DNA from 4 places in the Gracilibacillus sp. HCP3S3_G5_2 genome. Region 3 is predicted to be linked to each of the others. Evidence: riboswitches for the same ligand, from Rfam matches in the RefSeq annotation. Region 3 holds a riboswitch; each other region holds the start of a gene.
What was found. Region 3 has a riboswitch for S-adenosylmethionine ahead of ACTNEP_RS04655 (PLP-dependent aspartate aminotransferase family protein). Riboswitches for the same ligand answer to the same signal wherever they lie in the genome.

Region 1 (4,114 bases), on a different contig from region 3:
CGGCTCTAATGTTTTCATTCCTTGTATTAATTGATAACAATCTTTTGCACCTAGAATAGCACCAAACGTGTTTTGGACGAATTTCAGTTTAGCAGCAAGCTCCTCATTCTTTGTAACGGCTAACCCTGCAACAATATCGCTATGTCCTGATAAAAATTTAGTAGCACTGTGCAACACGATGTCAACACCGAGATCTAATGGCTGTTGATGCAATGGAGTCATAAATGTATTATCTAAATAAGTTAAACAATTATACTCTCTTGCTAGCTGAACAACTTTATTAATATCGGTAATTTGTAATAAAGGATTTGCCGGAGTTTCTATGTAAATCACTTTGGTATTTGGTTGAATAGCTTTTTCTATTTCTTCAGGATTTGTCATATCCACAAACGTATGTCCAATCGAGAATTGCGTTAATAATTGGGTAACGAATCGAAACGTACCACCATAGACATCCTTCGAAATGATAATATGATCTCCTGCCTCTAACAGCATAAAAGCAGAGGATATTGCTGCCATCCCTGATGAGAATGCAAATCCATCTGTTCCGTTTTCTAATTTGGCGATAATAGTTTCTAATTGATCACGTGTCGGATTACCTGACCGACTATAATCATAATCACCCAATTTATTAAAGTGTTGTTGGTGATAAGTAGAGGATACGTAAATGGGTGGATTCACAGCTCCGGTATGTTTTTCATGAAAGCCTTGTTGATTGCCACCATGTGAAAGTGTTGTTTCTTTTGACTGTTTCATTTTATTCTCCCCCTAATGCTTGTGTTATGTCGCGTTTTAAATCATCTACATTCTCAATTCCAACAGAAAAACGTAGCAATGTATCACTAATTCCACGTTTGTTCCGCTCTTCCTCCGGAATATCAGCATGCGTTTGTGTAGTTGGATAAGTGATAAAACTCTCTACTCCTCCAAGACTTTCGGCAAACGAAATTACTTGCAACTGTTCCAAAAAGGGAGAAATTAAAGTATTATTTACTACACGAAAACTGATCATCGCACCTTTTCCAGGATAAAGAACTTCGTCTACCTGTGGTAATTCTTTTAAAAAAACGGCTAACTGTTGAGCATTTTGCTGCTGTTGTGCTAAACGAAGTGACAATGTTTTCATACCTCTTATTAAGAGCATCGAATCCATGGGTGATAATACAGCCCCTATGGCATTATGAAGATAGGTTAATTGATCACCTAAGTTTGCATCTTTTACAATGACAAGGCCTGCCAGTACATCATTATGTCCTCCTAGATATTTGGTAGCAGAATGAATGACAATATCTGCACCTTGTGTTAAAGGCTGCTGTAAATATGGTGTGTAAAAAGTATTGTCCACGATTAGCAGCAGCTGATGTTTTTTGGCAAGTGTGGCTAAATTCTCAATATTTATTTCCATTAATAGTGGATTAGTTGGAGTTTCGATGAAAATAGCCTTTGTATTTTCGTTTATATGTTGTTCCATTTCTTTTGGATTGGCATATACTGGTTTAATGTTATAAGACGCTTGAAAATGCTGAAATAATCGATAGCTTCCTCCATAAATGTCTTCGGATACGATAATTTCGTCGCCTTGTTTGAATAAGGAGAAAACTAACTGAATGGCAGCCATCCCTGATGAGCATGCAAATCCTTTTACACCTCTTTCTAAAGTTGCAATTGCCTCTTCGACAATTTCACGCGTCGGATTTGCAGTTCGAGTATAATCGTAACCAGTTGATTGTCCGAGTGAAGTGTGTTGGTACGCTGTTGAGAAATAAATGGGTGCTTCTACTGCACCAGTACGCTGATCTTTACGGTTTCCTATTTGTGCAAGGATCGTTTCAATATTTTTCATTTAGCAACATCCTTTCGTAAAAAGCATAGAGTGCCTCAGTTGAAACATAGTAAGGTATAAGGCTACCATTTTATCAATTTGCAAAGCTAAATAGGGAAGCCATCTAGTTTCGGCACTCAGAGCTCGGAGATTTCTGTTTATCTTTTTTTCTAATGAAAAAGAGGCCTTCGATAAGTAGAAGACCCCTTTGATTAAGGTTGCATTCTCTTATCTTCGGTAATGTACCTTCTGGATTTAGCACCATACAATGCATATTGCTGGTTGCTGAGGTGTCATCGGGCCAGTCCCTAAACCTCTCTTGATAAGATATTTAATTTATATGGAAATTTAATACAATCATCATATAATAAAAAGGAAATAATTACAAGGTTAAATGTTAAAAAATAATTATTTGGAATCTATTGACAATTATGCAGGAATGACTTATATTATGTACAACATTAAAATTTGGAAAAAAATGAAAATATAATATTGTCTTATCAAGAGAGAAGGAGGGACCTGGCCCTGTGAATTCTCAGCAACAGGCTGAAAAGTACTGTGCTACATCCAGCAGGTTTTTCTTGGCAGATAAGAGGCAAACTCCTACTTCATCGTCAAGTAGGAGTTTTCTGTGTTTATATAAATAAGAAATACTGGCCAGGAATATGTAACTTCGAGTGCAGTCGCAAACTTCCATGCGAGTGTCTGCATTTTTATTACATTAATCCGAGTTTTCCTATTGGTATATAAGTAATGGAGTGATAGGATTATAGAGGAGAAAGTTGGGATCTGAATGTTAGTTATCGTTGCTATTTTAGCTGCTTGTCTCTTTGCATTTAACATTGGTGCAAGTGGATCAGCAGCTAGCATGAGTATTACGTATGGTACTAAAGTAATCAGGCGACGTAAGTATGCCTTGATTATTGCTGGATTAGGTGCACTTACTGGTGCAGTCCTTGGTGGACAACATGTTACCAATACTTTAGGGAAAGGTATTATCGCTGAGGAAATCTTTGACATTAAGGTTGCCTGTATTATTTTATTAGTTTCGGGTGTTACATTATTAGTCACTAACTATATCGGAATTCCTTTGTCTACTAGTGAAGTCACCGTGGGCGCAATAATTGGAGTAGGATTAAGTTATCAACAATTACATGTCCATAATATATTGATAATAGTCTCTTTTTGGCTCATTGTACCTATTGCAGCCTTTATGATTACCCTAATATTTGAAAAAGCACGCAAAGCACTTTTACGAAAGGTTAGCTATCGACCTCCTTTAAAACTGTTAACATTATTATTATTATTAACTGGTATACTTGAAGCTATAGCAGCTGGTATGAACAACGTCGCAAATGCTTTAGGTCCATTAGTTGGTGCAGATATCCTTTCGATGGAATGGGGATTACCATTAATGGCTCTAGTGGTAGCTGCCGGTAGTATTTTCTTTGGTGGGCGTGTGTTAGAAACGAATGCAAAAAAAATTACATCACTTTCTTTAGGTAATGGTATTGTGATTTCTGGTGCTACTGGGGGATTGGTGCTAGGGGCTTCGTTATTAGGAATACCGATACCAATGACACAAGTTACAACGTCAGCGATAGTCGGGATTAATGCAAGCAACCAGTTAAAAAATGTCTGGAAACAAAAAATAATACACCAAATAGCGAAAGTATGGGTTACATCACCTATTGTATCATTAGTTATTGCATTTGCACTGACAGAGGTAATGGTAAAACAAAAATATGATCAAGTTGTATTATTAACATTAACTATTTTAGCCACTTATATATTAGTGGGATTACGAGAAAAACCAGCAAAAGCGATTACAGAAAAAGGATGGGATCAACATGGGGAAAGTGTATTTAGTGGGAGCAGGACCAGGAGATGAAGAATTAATAACAGTGAAAGGACTACGGGCAATACAAGAAGCAGATGTCATCCTGTACGACAGATTAGTGAATCCATCTTTACTGGATAATGTCAAAGAAGGAGCTGAATTGATCTTCTGTGGCAAACAACCTCGAAAGCATGGAGTGATTCAAGAGAAGATTAATGATCAACTTGTATATTATGCACAAGAAGGGAAGGTTGTAACACGATTAAAGGGTGGAGATCCATTTATTTTCGGTAGAGGTGGGGAAGAAGCGCTGCATCTTGAACAGAACAAGATAGCGTACGAAGTGGTACCAGGCATCACCTCTGGAATAAGTGCTGCCGCCTATGCAGGGATCCCGCTTACGCACCGTCATGTGAGTGGATCGGTAAGTTTCATTAATGGATCTAATCCAG
Region 2 (4,114 bases), on a different contig from region 3:
TCAGCATCTTGGGATTCGTTTTGGTCAGTTTGGAGAAATAATAGAAAAATACCGATTGCGGTAATGAGGATAAATATTATAAGAAAAAAGAATACCTTTTTGTTCATCACTAACACCTACATTAAAAAGTCTCTTATTTGATTATACCCGTCTTTTAGATTTGTTAACAAAAATCAAATAGATAGGTGAGTCTGCTCACGAGATAAGTGGAGAGATATTCCCTGAACAATGGAGGGTATCTCGCCAAGCACATATCATGTTCGTATCCCAAAATGTATTTATTTGTATGTGTTTCAACAATATGCAATTCGATAGCTGAAAATGCTTGTTTTTGTATAATGTTATGTATTGTACCACAATCAAGAATTCAGGGTAAATAGGAAAATATGCTGTTAAACACGATAAGACCGCAAGCCATTACAAAGGTCTGCGGTCTTATTATATATATTTATCTTGGGGAGATAAATAACGTTATTCAGGGAGAAAATGAATTTATTCTCCGCGGCGTAAGCGATCTGCTTCCTGGAACGGACATTTATTTTCAATGACGATTTGTCCGCTTGCTTCTGCTTTGCGCTTCGTTTCAGGATTGGTTTGCTCCTTGGCAAACCAGACAATTTTTGCTTTATCGGTATAAGCATTTGCTGCTTCTTCACTATTAGTAACAAATAAAATATCGATAGCGCCATCGACAGCATTTGCCGGAATAATCTTATAACCTAGTTTATTTAATCTCGTCAGTGCTTCTGAATTATCAATATCACCAGCTACAGCTATTGTTTTCGGACGAATTCCTTCATTCTCTCGAGCGAAAGGTGAGGAAAGTGCCCAAGCAATAGCTTTTTCAGCGTCCGGCTTAATAGTTGGTTCACTATTAGTTGCTTTAGCGATCGCCTGATCTAGGTCTGCGATAATATCCTCTGCTGTTTCAATCCCAACAGACAGACGAATTAACTCTTCGGTAACACCAGATGCTTTTAATTCTTCTCCATTTAACTGCTGATGTGTAGTAGATGCAGGGTGAATAATTAATGATTTTGCATCTCCGACATTGGCTACATGAGACCATAAGTGAATATGATCGATTATCTGACGACCAGCATCTCGACCACCTTTTATACCAAAGACGATAATAGAGCCAAAATGGTTACATAAATATTTTTTGGCTAATTGATGAGAAGGGTGATTCTCCAAACCTGGATAAGAAACCCATTCTACTTGTGGATGATTTTCCAGGTAATGAGCAACTGCTTTTGTGTTTTCGCCATGTCGCTCAATACGTAAATGTAATGTCTCCAGTCCCTGTAAGAAATAAAAGGCATTTTGAGGACTTAATGATGGGCCAATATCCCGAAGTAACTGTACACGCAATTTGGTAGCAAATGCAGCTGGTCCGATATCGATCCCGAATCTTATACCGTGATACGTATCATCTGGCTCAGTGAATCCAGGGAATCGTTCATTATTCCAATTAAATCTTCCACTATCTACGACAACTCCACCAATTGATGTTCCGTGACCACCGATCCATTTTGTTGCAGAGTGGACAACAATATCAGCACCCCAGCTAATCGGTTTACATACATAAGGTGTAGCAAAGGTATTATCAATAATTAAAGGTATTCCTTGCTCATGAGCAATATCCGCTACTGCTTCGATATCGAAGACATTCAGACTAGGATTAGTAATCACTTCACCGAAGATCGCTTTTGTTTTGGAGGTAATCGCATTACGGAAATTCTTTGGATCTGTTCCATCGACAAATTTCACATCAATCCCGTATTTGGGCAATGTTTTATTGAATAAATTAAACGTACCACCGTATAAATTACTGTCGGCGATAATTTCATCTCCAGCATTGGCAAGGTTTAAGATAGCTAGTGTAATGGCAGATGCTCCCGAAGCTGTACCCACTGCTGCTACGCCATCCTCTAACAAGGCCATTCGTTGTTCAAAAGCATCAACAGTAGGATTCATGATCCGAGAATAAATATTCCCAGTTTCTGCTAAAGCAAATAAATTTTGGGCGTGCTCCGTATTATTAAATACATACGAAGTTGTTTGATAAATGGGAACAGCACGAGCATTTGTGGCAGGATCGACTTGTTGTCCACCATGTAAAAGGTTTGTTTCACTACCTGGAAATTGGAACGAATTTGTCATTATGTACCCTCCTAATTAGAAATAAAAAACCTCTTCTTTACAAAAGTAAGAAGAGGTTGAAATGTATTAGTCGTCCTCCTCTTATCTTTCAGGTGAAACCTGTAGGATTTAGCACCAATTCAATTTACTGTTTAAACTGAAGGTTGCCGGGCTTCATAGGGCCTATTCCCTCTGCCTCTCTTAATAAGAGTTAAAATGTGTATTCAATTGTCCTCATTATAAGTTATATATTGGAAATCGTCAACAGAAAATTCAGAATATTAAAGGTGATTAACAGCAGGATCATTTACTATCTAGGTGCATAAAATAAAAGAGCACCCTGATAAGTATTGTCACTCATCAATTGTAACAGTAATAACGATGTATAGAAAGGAGTGATCCAGTGTCACAAAAAGGTGGAATACCGGAATGGGGAGAAGATTTTATCAAGAAGCTCGATGCTTTTCTCTATGAAAAACCTACAAGAAATGTAATGGAAACGATCGACAGCTTTTTTGAACAGGCAAAAGTCCCAAGGCAAATCCCTGTAGATATTGCAGAAACCGAACAGGAATGGATAGTGCGTGTTGATTTACCAGGAATAAAGAAAGAACAAATTCAACTACGAATAATAGGTAATCAAATTACTGTGATGATCGATTATTTAGAGGAAACCGAACAGTATGATGAATCGTATCATTATTATCATAAAGAAAGAAGGCAGCATCGTAACCAACGAACCATTACTTTGCCATATGCTGTGGATAAAAGAACGGCAAAAGCAAGCTTTCAAGATGGTGTGTTAGAAATTAAAGGCCCGAAAACGGAAAAAGATAACGGCTCGATTACGATTGACTAGGCTAATAGCGATTGCTATTAGCTAGGTCATAATTGTGCTATATTAGTAAAGAAGAAGGGAGGGGCTACATGTGGAGTTTTTTCAACTTATTATTAGTTTTACCTTAATTTTTAATATTCTGTTATCGTTAACCATTATCTTTTTAGAGCGTAAAAATCCAACTTCTACGTGGGCATGGATCATGGTATTAACATTTATTCCGATTGTTGGCTTTATTCTATATCTTATTTTTGGCCGAAAGTTAAGTAACAAAACGATCTTTACTTGGGATACTAAAAGTAAATTAGGGGTTAAAACGGCCGTTCAAAAGCAATTACGTGAAATTGAAAATGACGAATTTTTTCTCAATGATTCTAGAATGTACCAATATAAGGACTTATACTACCTTCATTTATGTAATAATGATGCGATTTTTTCACAGGATAATGACGTACAGATCTTTACCAATGGAAACCGGAAATTCAATTCCTTAATGGAAGATATCGAAAATGCCACTGACCATATTCATTTGCTGTATTACATAGTAAGGTCTGATCATCTTGGTCAACGACTGGCAGATCTCCTGATAAAAAAAGCAAAAGAAGGAGTCGAAGTTCGTTTTTTATATGATGATTTAGGCTCACGATCACTAAGCAGAAAAATGATTAAAAGAATGCGTCAAGCTGGTGCAGAAGTGGAAGGTTTTTTTCCACCATTAATCCCGAAAGTAAATCTTAAGATTAATCATCGTAACCATCGTAAACTGGCGATTATTGATGGGAATATAGGTTATATTGGCGGTTTTAATATTGGCGATGAATATTTAGGTCAGGACAAACGATTCGGTTATTGGCGTGATACTCATTTACGTATTACCGGTAGCGCGGTCAAACATTTGCAAACTAGGTTTATTCTTGATTGGAATCAGGCATCCCGTCATGATATTGAATATGATGAGCGTTATTATACAGCAGTCCCAACTGGGAAAATCGGTATGCAAATAGTTTCGAGTGGACCGGATTCTGAGTGGGAACAGATAAAGCATGGCTATATAAAGATGATCATGTCAGCAAAGGGCTATATTTATATCCAAACACCCTATTTTATTCCGGATGAAAGTCTATTGGATGCATT
Region 3 (4,114 bases):
CCAATGCTGTCCACTCCGGCTGAGAATAAATATATACATTTTCCAGCGGCACACCATTTGCCTTCGCGATCAGAGCTGCTGCACCTGCTGTAGAACCGAAGTCTACACTATCACTATTTAAAAACTCGATTGCTTTATTACTTCCTTGACTTAATGTCCAAGTGACATCGATATCTTCTTCCTCAAACACTTCTTCTGCCCACCCGAATTCCTTTAATACTAAACTTGTTGGCGAATAATAGGCATAGTCTAAACGAATCTCAGAAGGTTTTCCTTCATCAGCATTGCTATCAGATGAACAGCCAACGGCTAAAATAATAATGATTCCACATATCGCAATTGCCATAAAGCTTCTTAAATCAATTAATGGTATCTTTTTCATTATTAGTATTCTCCTTTTCGTACTAGATTTCACATGCATAGGTGGAAATAGTTCCTCTTAAGCGTTGTGCCTCTTTATATGTGCATCGGTTATGGACCACCTGCAAACCACCTTGAAGGGCTATTTCTTCCGCTTTTGGTGACACAACACCTTCTTGAAGCCAGAATACTTTTGGATTTACTTCTATTGCCTCTTTGGCAATCTCTACTGCAGCGTCTGGACTACGGAATACTTGGACAATATCGATATCGACCGGAACACTTTTTAAGTCTGGATATGCTTTTTCTCCTAAAATTTCCGTTTCTCGCGGATTAACCGGTATGATTTTATAGCCAAGTCGCTGCATTTTTCTTGCTAGGCGGTAACTAGGTCTCGCTTCTTTTCCACTTAGCCCAACAATGGCTAGAGTCTTTTGTCGTGTTACTTCTTCTCCGTTTTCCACGTATCGTTCATATGGTGAATTTAATGCCCATTTGATAATTCCTTCGTCATTTACAACAATTTGCTTCTCATTTTCTTCACCTATTCCAGTTGCCTTCACTAGCGCTTGGTCAAGGTCATTTTTAATATCCCTAACTGATTCGATGCCTACAGACAAGCGAACTAATTCTTCTGAAACACCAGTTTGTTCAAGTTCTTCTTTTGTCAGTTGCTGGTGTGTTGTAGATGCTGGGTGGATAATGAGTGATTTAGCATCTCCTACGTTCGCGACATGTGACCATAATGCAACATTGTTGATTAAGTCACGACCTGCATCACGTCCACCTTTAATGCCAAATACAATAATTGAACCATAGCCATTATTTAAGATACGCTTTGCTAACTCATGGGATGGATGACTTTCAAGACCAGGATATCTTACCCACTCTACCGCTTCATGTTCATTTAAGTGTTTTGCGAGTTCCAGTGCGTTTTGATTATGTCTTTCAACGCGAATATGCAAAGTCTCTAATCCCTGTAACAATTGAAATGCATTAAAAGGACTTAGTGCTGCCCCAAAGTCTCTCAATAATTGCACACGCACTTTGGTAATAAAGGCTAATGTTCCAAAATCTACTGCATAGCGAATACCGTTGTAACTTGGATCAGGCTCTGTGAACGCTGGATATTTTTCAGAATTCCAGTTAAAACGTCCACCATCAATAATGACACCACCAATGGATGTTCCATGGCCACCAATCCATTTCGTTGCAGAATGGACTACAATGTCTGCACCAAGTGTGATTGGTTTACATCCAAATGGAGTGGCAAAAGTATTATCAATTATTAACGGAATACCAGCATCATGTGCAATCTCTGATACCCTTTCCACATCTAATACCTGTAAACCAGGATTACCAATAATTTCACCGTAAACGGCTTTTGTTTTATCTGTAATCGCTGCTTTAAAGTTTTCAGGGTCTGTTGGATCAACGAATGTAACAGTAATTCCATAACGTGGAAGTGTTACATTGAACAAATTGTATGTTCCACCATATAAGTTGACGCCTGCAACAATTTCATCACCGGCACTTGCCAGATTTAAAATTGATAGCGTTATAGCAGACATACCTGAGGCTGTAGCAACAGCCGCAACCCCATCCTCTAAAAGAGCCATCCTTTTTTCAAAGACATCAACCGTTGGATTCCCAATTCTTGAATAAATATTGCCCGGCTCATCTAGAGCGAATAATCTTTCTGCATGCTCCGTATCGTGGAACACGTATGAGGTAGATTGATAGATAGGTACTGCCCGTGAACCTGTTGTCGGATCAGGCGCTTGCCCTCCATGTAGATGAATTGTTTCCGGATCGTAAGTTGAGCCTTTAAAATTTGTCATTATTTATTTCCTCCCCAATTAAAATTTCCATTTTAAGTACTATCTCTATTAAAAAAAGCCTTCTTCGATAAGAAGAAGGCTTTAACTGACATAACAGTAGTCTTCCCCTTATCTTTCAGGATAAATATCCTGCAGGAATTAGCACCTTTTAAGCTTTTGCTTAATGGTTGCTGGGTATCATCGGGCCAGTCCCTCCACCTCTCTGGATAAGAGTTTTAGTATTCAATTGTTCATAAAAAAGTCTCTCTACACCGAGATAGAGAGACTTGAATATGTATATTCGCTCTCTTATCTCTCTAAGTATATGTACTTAGTGGAATTGGCACCTGTATTAAATGATGATTCACTTAATGGTTGCCGAGGCTTCCTAGGGCCGATCCCTCCACCTCTCTAGATAAGAAATATATAATTCCGAGTTGTTTACTCGTTTTTATTAATGCTATGTAATACTGTAGCACGCGATAAACACGATGTCAAGATATTTTCTGAAAATTAATACAAATAAAAAGTGGAGACTTCTTCTAAGTACTAGCTTTGGATTACTGTTAACACTAAGCATTTAATATCAACTTTTCAACGAAAAAAAGTGGCGGTTAGTTCCGCCACTTTTTCTTTTTAATTTAAGTCTGATGGTTTCTTCTCCATTACTTTATCAATTAGACCGTATTCTTTTGCTTTTTCAGCAGACATGAAATTATCACGGTCTGTATCTTTTTCAATTACTTCTAATGGTTGACCAGTACGATCAGCTAGAATTTGGTTTAGCTTTTTACGCATTTCGATAATACGATTAGCATGGATTTGGATGTCTGACGCTTGCCCTTGTGTACCACCTAATGGTTGGTGAATCATTACTTCACTGTTTGGTAAGGCAAAACGTTTACCAGGTTCACCAGCTGCCAATAAGAACGCACCCATGGATGCGGCCATACCAATACAGATAGTTGATACACTTGGTTTTATGAACTGCATCGTATCATAAATCGCCATACCTGCAGTAATAGAGCCACCAGGTGAGTTAATGTATAATGAAATATCCTTATCTGGATCCTCTGCCGCTAAGAATAGCATCTGTGCTACAATACTGTTTGCAACATTATCATCGATTCCACTGCCAAGCATGATAATTCGATCTTTTAAAAGGCGTGAATAGATGTCGTAAGCACGTTCGCCTCGATTTGTTTGTTCAATTACTGTAGGGATTAAGTTCATGAAAAATTCCTCCTTTATAACACTTGCTTTTTCATTCATGAATTCTAACTATTTTTATCTTAACTGAATGGTCAAAAAAGGTCAAACGATTTGTTTTTCTAACCTCATCCTACCCTTAACTATAACGATTTAAACCTTACATCGCAAATATTCAAAGTTTGATTTATGTATTGAAATTATACGAGCGATTCGCTATAATTATTCTTGTCGCATTTTATCACTGTACAAATAATCCGAAGAAGCTAAGTGCAATAGCACTAATAGTTTGATAATCTTCGCTAATCCTCAGTGATTGAGAAGCTTTGTTACACATAGAAAGAAGTCTAACATTATGCGCCCGTAGCTCAGGGGATAGAGCAATGGTTTCCGGTACCATGTGTCGGGGGTTCGAATCCCTCCGGGCGCGCTTATATGATAGAAGAAAACACTGTCATACCAATCTCAAACAGGTTGCACATGTAAAATATGTGTAAAACGGTACGCTCTTCTATATAGTGTTACACATATGTTTCTAAAATGCTAAAGCACCTACTTCTTACGGTAGGTGCTTTTCTTTTTCCACATTAATTCGAAAGGACTTATGCGAACTATGCAACTATTGTATTTTTTTACAATAAAGTAATCCCCTTATTTTAAATCTGTAAATAGCATTCCATACACTATGCTATCTGTCCATTCACCTTTACTCCAAAAATCCTGAA
Region 4 (4,114 bases), on a different contig from region 3:
CAAACGTGGTACTACTAGGATGGAGGAGTACTTGCCTGAAGTGACGAAGGGCTATTATCATTTTACCGAAGAAGCTTTTAAGGAAGGATCACTTAGCAAAAAGGAAAAGCAATTGATAGCTTTGGCGATCAGCATCTATGCACAGGATGAATATTGTATTATTTATCATACAAAAGGTGCTGTCGAAAATGGTGCTAGCGAAGAGGAGTTAATGGAGACCCTTGCGGTTAGTGCTGCCCTAGGAGGCGGTGCAGCATTCGCTCAAGCAGTAACTCTTGCAACCGATTCCTATGCACACTATCAGCAAAAATATGCGAAAGAAGATTGAGGCACATAAAGCAGAATTAGTCCTCACCTTATAAAAGCTTAGCTGTTCATTAAGCACCTTAATTTTTCTTATTCTTTGCACATTTCATTCCTCCACTGAATTGGCTCTGCATTGTGATACTTTCCAAGTCAAAAAAGCTTACAACCCATTTCGATTTATCGAAAAGAGTTTAAGCTTTTTTAGTAATTTTTTAAAGCTCGTAAGGTGTTTCTTGATAGACATAGTAATTGAGCCAATTGGAGATCAATATATTAGAATGGGTACGCCATCGTAACTTTGGCGTTTCGTTTGGATCGTTATCTGGATAATAATTTTCCGGTATCATTGGATGAAGGCCAGCAGCTGTGTCCCGATCAAATTCCTTCTTTAGTGTGAACGCATCATATTCAGGATGTCCAGTAACAAATATCTGTTTTCCATCGGTTGAAGCAACTATATATACCCCGGCACGATCAGATTCACTTAATATTTTGAGAGTCGGTACTTTTGCAATATCTTCCTTACGGATATCAGCATAGCGGGAGTGCGGTACCAAAAACTCCTCATCAAAACCACTTACTAATTTTTCCCTTGGATCATTTACAGTATGTGTATAGATCCCCGATAATTTGTCTGGCATTATATGTTTATCTATCCCAAAGTGATAGTATAATCCGGCCATCGCCCCCCAGCAAATATGCAATGTAGAGGTTACATTCGTCTTACTCCACTTCATGATTTCTGATAGTTCTTCCCAATAATCCACTTCTTCATAGGCCAGTTTTTCAATCGGTGCACCAGTAATAATTAGTCCATCAAATTTATTGGCTTTCACATCATCAATTGATTTGTAAAATTGCTTTAAATGCTCCGGAGAAGTATTTCTGGATGTATGTGTACTGGTATGCAATAATCCTACCTCTATTTGTAATGGGCTATTCCCTAATAATCGCAATAAGTGCGTTTCTGTTTGCTGCTTCAACGGCATTAAATTCAATATTAATATTTTAAGTGGCCGAATATCTTGTTTAAATGCCCGACTTTCATCCATCACGAAAATATTCTCTTCTTGCAATCTACTCTTAGCAGGTAACAAATCCGGCACTTTTATAGGCATTTTTTTAAGACTCCTTTTTAATAAATTCAATAAATCAAAAAAATTCACGATAAGACTTATTTTAGCTATATTTCGACATAAAATAAAGCGAAATGCAAAAAAATTCTGACAATATTTTTGCATTATGGTTAAAAAGAGATTGAGACAAAAAGAAAGTGTTTCGTCTAGAAGCCGGCAATGTGCTAATAGCGCGCAGGAAAAATAAGTAGACTCCTGTGGGAAAGCGTAGTGTGAAGACCCTATAGAAAAAGTGAACTTCTTTTTCGAGGAGGCTGAGGATAAGCCCGCGGAAAGCGGAGTATAATTCCGTAGCGGGTATTCGCACCGTTTATGTTCGGAATTTGCTGGATAAAACACACTTTTGTCTCAGCCTCTTACTTTTACGACATCCATTTTGGTGGTGTATCTTTCCCCCAATAAACTTCACCTATCGGGAGATGTTCTTCAAATTGATCGTCATGTAGATGATAGTGGAATTGAAAATAATAACCGTCTTGTGGTTTCTTTAACCGATTGACATGAAACTTTGCAACATTTTCTTTTTCTTTTGCATTGTATAAATTAAAGATCCGCTCACCATATCCATCGGCAGGATCTTCTGCAATCATTAAAAATTGGCTTTCTTCTTCACCAATTGTTTCATACAATTCCTCTAAAACCGTTTCCATGTTTGGTAAAACGACGTCATTGATCTCGCGGTTAATTTTCGCCGAGATTTTTGTTCCCAGCTTTGTTTGCACTTGCTCTTTAGCAAGCGTATTTAATTGCTGTAGATAAAGTTGATTCGCATCTTCAAGGACAACATTTTCTTCCGTTATCGAATCTGCTAATTCCTCTTTATCCACTGGTTTTGACCGGTCTTCACTTGGCTCTAGATCCCTTTTTCCTACATCTACATCTCCATCAATGTAGATTGGAGGAACATATAAACCAAGTGTTAGTATTGTCACTAATAAAACGGTTAATTTTTTCATCCACTTTTTCATCCCGATCGAACTCCCTCACATCGACTTACTAAAATTTTATCATGTTTTACTAATTTGTCCATACGTGTAAAGGGGTTTTCCTTATTTACATACATTTTACTTTTTTTCAACCACAGGATGGATGGTAGCTTGAATGCCCAATCTCTTAATTTAATGTTGATTCACTAATGGTTTACATAGTAATGCACGTTCATATCATTGGATTCACCTCACTATTATGGATCTATAAAAAATCCTTCTCTATTTTAAAGATAGAGAAGGATTCAGCTTGTGACTGTATAAATGAAAACAATCTGCGACGAATCTTCTCATCTTCGAATCAAAACCTGATTCTCTGAAATTGGCACCGGGCACAGATGTGCTGGTTGCCGAGGCTTCTTAAGGTCAGTCCCTCCACCTCTCTGGATAAGAAAATCTTTCCGTATATTAAATTATCTCAAGTACATGATTTGGTAAAAATATTATCACATAACTTTTAAAACAACAAGTAATTTTTGCTAAATTGTATAAATCTATACATTTCACCCCACAATAAGTATAGTGTACGTTATGATAAGGTGGGAGAAAGATGGATCAAGAACATACTGATAATTGGAAAGACCTTGAACACGACTTAGACCATGCAATACCAGAAGAGGTACTTCCAGATGTTGCATATTATCGAACACTGATTGTGAATATCGTGATGATCGGAGCACCCGATGAAGAGTGGGTGTTAGTTGATACCGGTACGCGAAAATATCAAGATAGAATACTACATGCTTGCGAATATCGTTATGGTAACAAAGCACCTCAGGCAATTATATTAACACATGGGCATTTTGACCATATTGGTTCTGCCAAAAAGCTAGCAGAATACTGGCAAGTGCCGATTTATATTCATGAAAACGAAATAGACTATGTAACAGGCAAAAAGGAATATCCACCTGGGGATCCAACCGTTGGAGGTGGGATGATCTCCTTATTATCAGGAATCTTTCCAACTAAACCAGAACACCTAGAAGGACTTGTTTCTACTTTGCCAACAGACGGTACGGTTCCTTTCCTAAAGGATTGGAAATACATTGAAACGTTTGGACATACCCCAGGCCATATCAGTTTATTCCGTGAACAGGACCGCTCATTAATCGCAGGTGATGCGATTTCTACGGAAAAACCAGAATCATCCATAGCAGTGTTTTTCCCACTACAGCATGTTTACGGACCACCTGCTTATTTTACACAAGACTGGATGAAAGCAGAGCAATCTGTAAAAAAGCTGGCTGCGCTAGATCCCGATATCATTATCGCAGGACACGGTGTACCAATGAAGGGCGAGACAATGAAACAGGAGTTGAAAAAGCTGGCCAAAAACTTTATCGAGCAAGCAATTCCTAAGCATAAAAGGCAGTGATGGCATGTATTAACTGCCAACACCGCCTACATTTATCATGGTGCTAAATGTCTGTAAGACCCCCACTTCTAGTTCCAAGTAACAAAGGATACGTCTAGTGATATCAGACGCTAATTTTTGCTACTGCTCAGTGGAGGTTAACCCCTCACTGAGCATATTCTAACTTCATCTTTTTTGAACAGTTCATCCACGAATTTCATTTGTGAAATGTCCTTCTATCTTGCTGAAGCCGAGCCCACGGAGGTGAAGGATTTTGTCGGAGCTGTAGCTAAATATATTTTTTACTGTACCAACCTTTTCTTTATTCAATC

Region 1: it holds a riboswitch for S-adenosylmethionine, as region 3 does, so the genes downstream of both, ACTNEP_RS19660 (anion permease) here and ACTNEP_RS04655 (PLP-dependent aspartate aminotransferase family protein) in region 3, are expected to answer to the same signal.
Region 2: it holds a riboswitch for S-adenosylmethionine, as region 3 does, so the genes downstream of both, ACTNEP_RS17985 (aminotransferase class V-fold PLP-dependent enzyme) here and ACTNEP_RS04655 (PLP-dependent aspartate aminotransferase family protein) in region 3, are expected to answer to the same signal.
Region 4: it holds a riboswitch for S-adenosylmethionine, as region 3 does, so the genes downstream of both, ACTNEP_RS13960 (YpjP family protein) here and ACTNEP_RS04655 (PLP-dependent aspartate aminotransferase family protein) in region 3, are expected to answer to the same signal.

Annotation. Positions count from the first base shown of each region.
Region 1 covers NZ_JBQHXU010000020.1:11,691-15,804, reverse strand. Annotated here, with positions in the region: gene ACTNEP_RS19670 (aminotransferase class V-fold PLP-dependent enzyme) at 1-756, opposite strand, end outside; gene ACTNEP_RS19665 (methionine biosynthesis PLP-dependent protein) at 758-1,843, opposite strand; SAM riboswitch class I at 2,048-2,151, opposite strand; SAM riboswitch class I at 2,317-2,417, shown strand; gene ACTNEP_RS19660 (anion permease) at 2,616-3,713, shown strand; gene cobA (uroporphyrinogen-III C-methyltransferase) at 3,673-4,114, shown strand, end outside.
Region 2 covers NZ_JBQHXU010000014.1:77,994-82,107, reverse strand. Annotated here, with positions in the region: gene ACTNEP_RS17990 (SGNH/GDSL hydrolase family protein) at 1-107, opposite strand, end outside; gene ACTNEP_RS17985 (aminotransferase class V-fold PLP-dependent enzyme) at 493-2,163, opposite strand; SAM riboswitch class I at 2,242-2,353, opposite strand; gene ACTNEP_RS17980 (Hsp20/alpha crystallin family protein) at 2,546-3,001, shown strand; gene cls (cardiolipin synthase) at 3,072-4,114, shown strand, end outside.
Region 3 covers NZ_JBQHXU010000002.1:434,658-438,771, forward strand. Annotated here, with positions in the region: gene ACTNEP_RS04650 (aliphatic sulfonate ABC transporter substrate-binding protein) at 1-382, opposite strand, end outside; gene ACTNEP_RS04655 (PLP-dependent aspartate aminotransferase family protein) at 405-2,201, opposite strand; SAM riboswitch class I at 2,307-2,414, opposite strand; SAM riboswitch class I at 2,487-2,602, opposite strand; gene clpP (ATP-dependent Clp endopeptidase proteolytic subunit ClpP) at 2,817-3,413, opposite strand; tRNA gene ACTNEP_RS04665 (tRNA-Arg) at 3,747-3,819, shown strand; gene ACTNEP_RS04670 (GNAT family N-acetyltransferase) at 4,041-4,114, opposite strand, start outside.
Region 4 covers NZ_JBQHXU010000009.1:28,822-32,935, forward strand. Annotated here, with positions in the region: gene ACTNEP_RS13950 (carboxymuconolactone decarboxylase family protein) at 1-328, shown strand, start outside; gene metA (homoserine O-acetyltransferase MetA) at 519-1,424, opposite strand; gene ACTNEP_RS13960 (YpjP family protein) at 1,805-2,410, opposite strand; SAM riboswitch class I at 2,716-2,822, opposite strand; gene ACTNEP_RS13965 (MBL fold metallo-hydrolase) at 2,979-3,803, shown strand; gene ACTNEP_RS13970 (bacterial Ig-like domain-containing protein) at 4,113-4,114, opposite strand, start outside.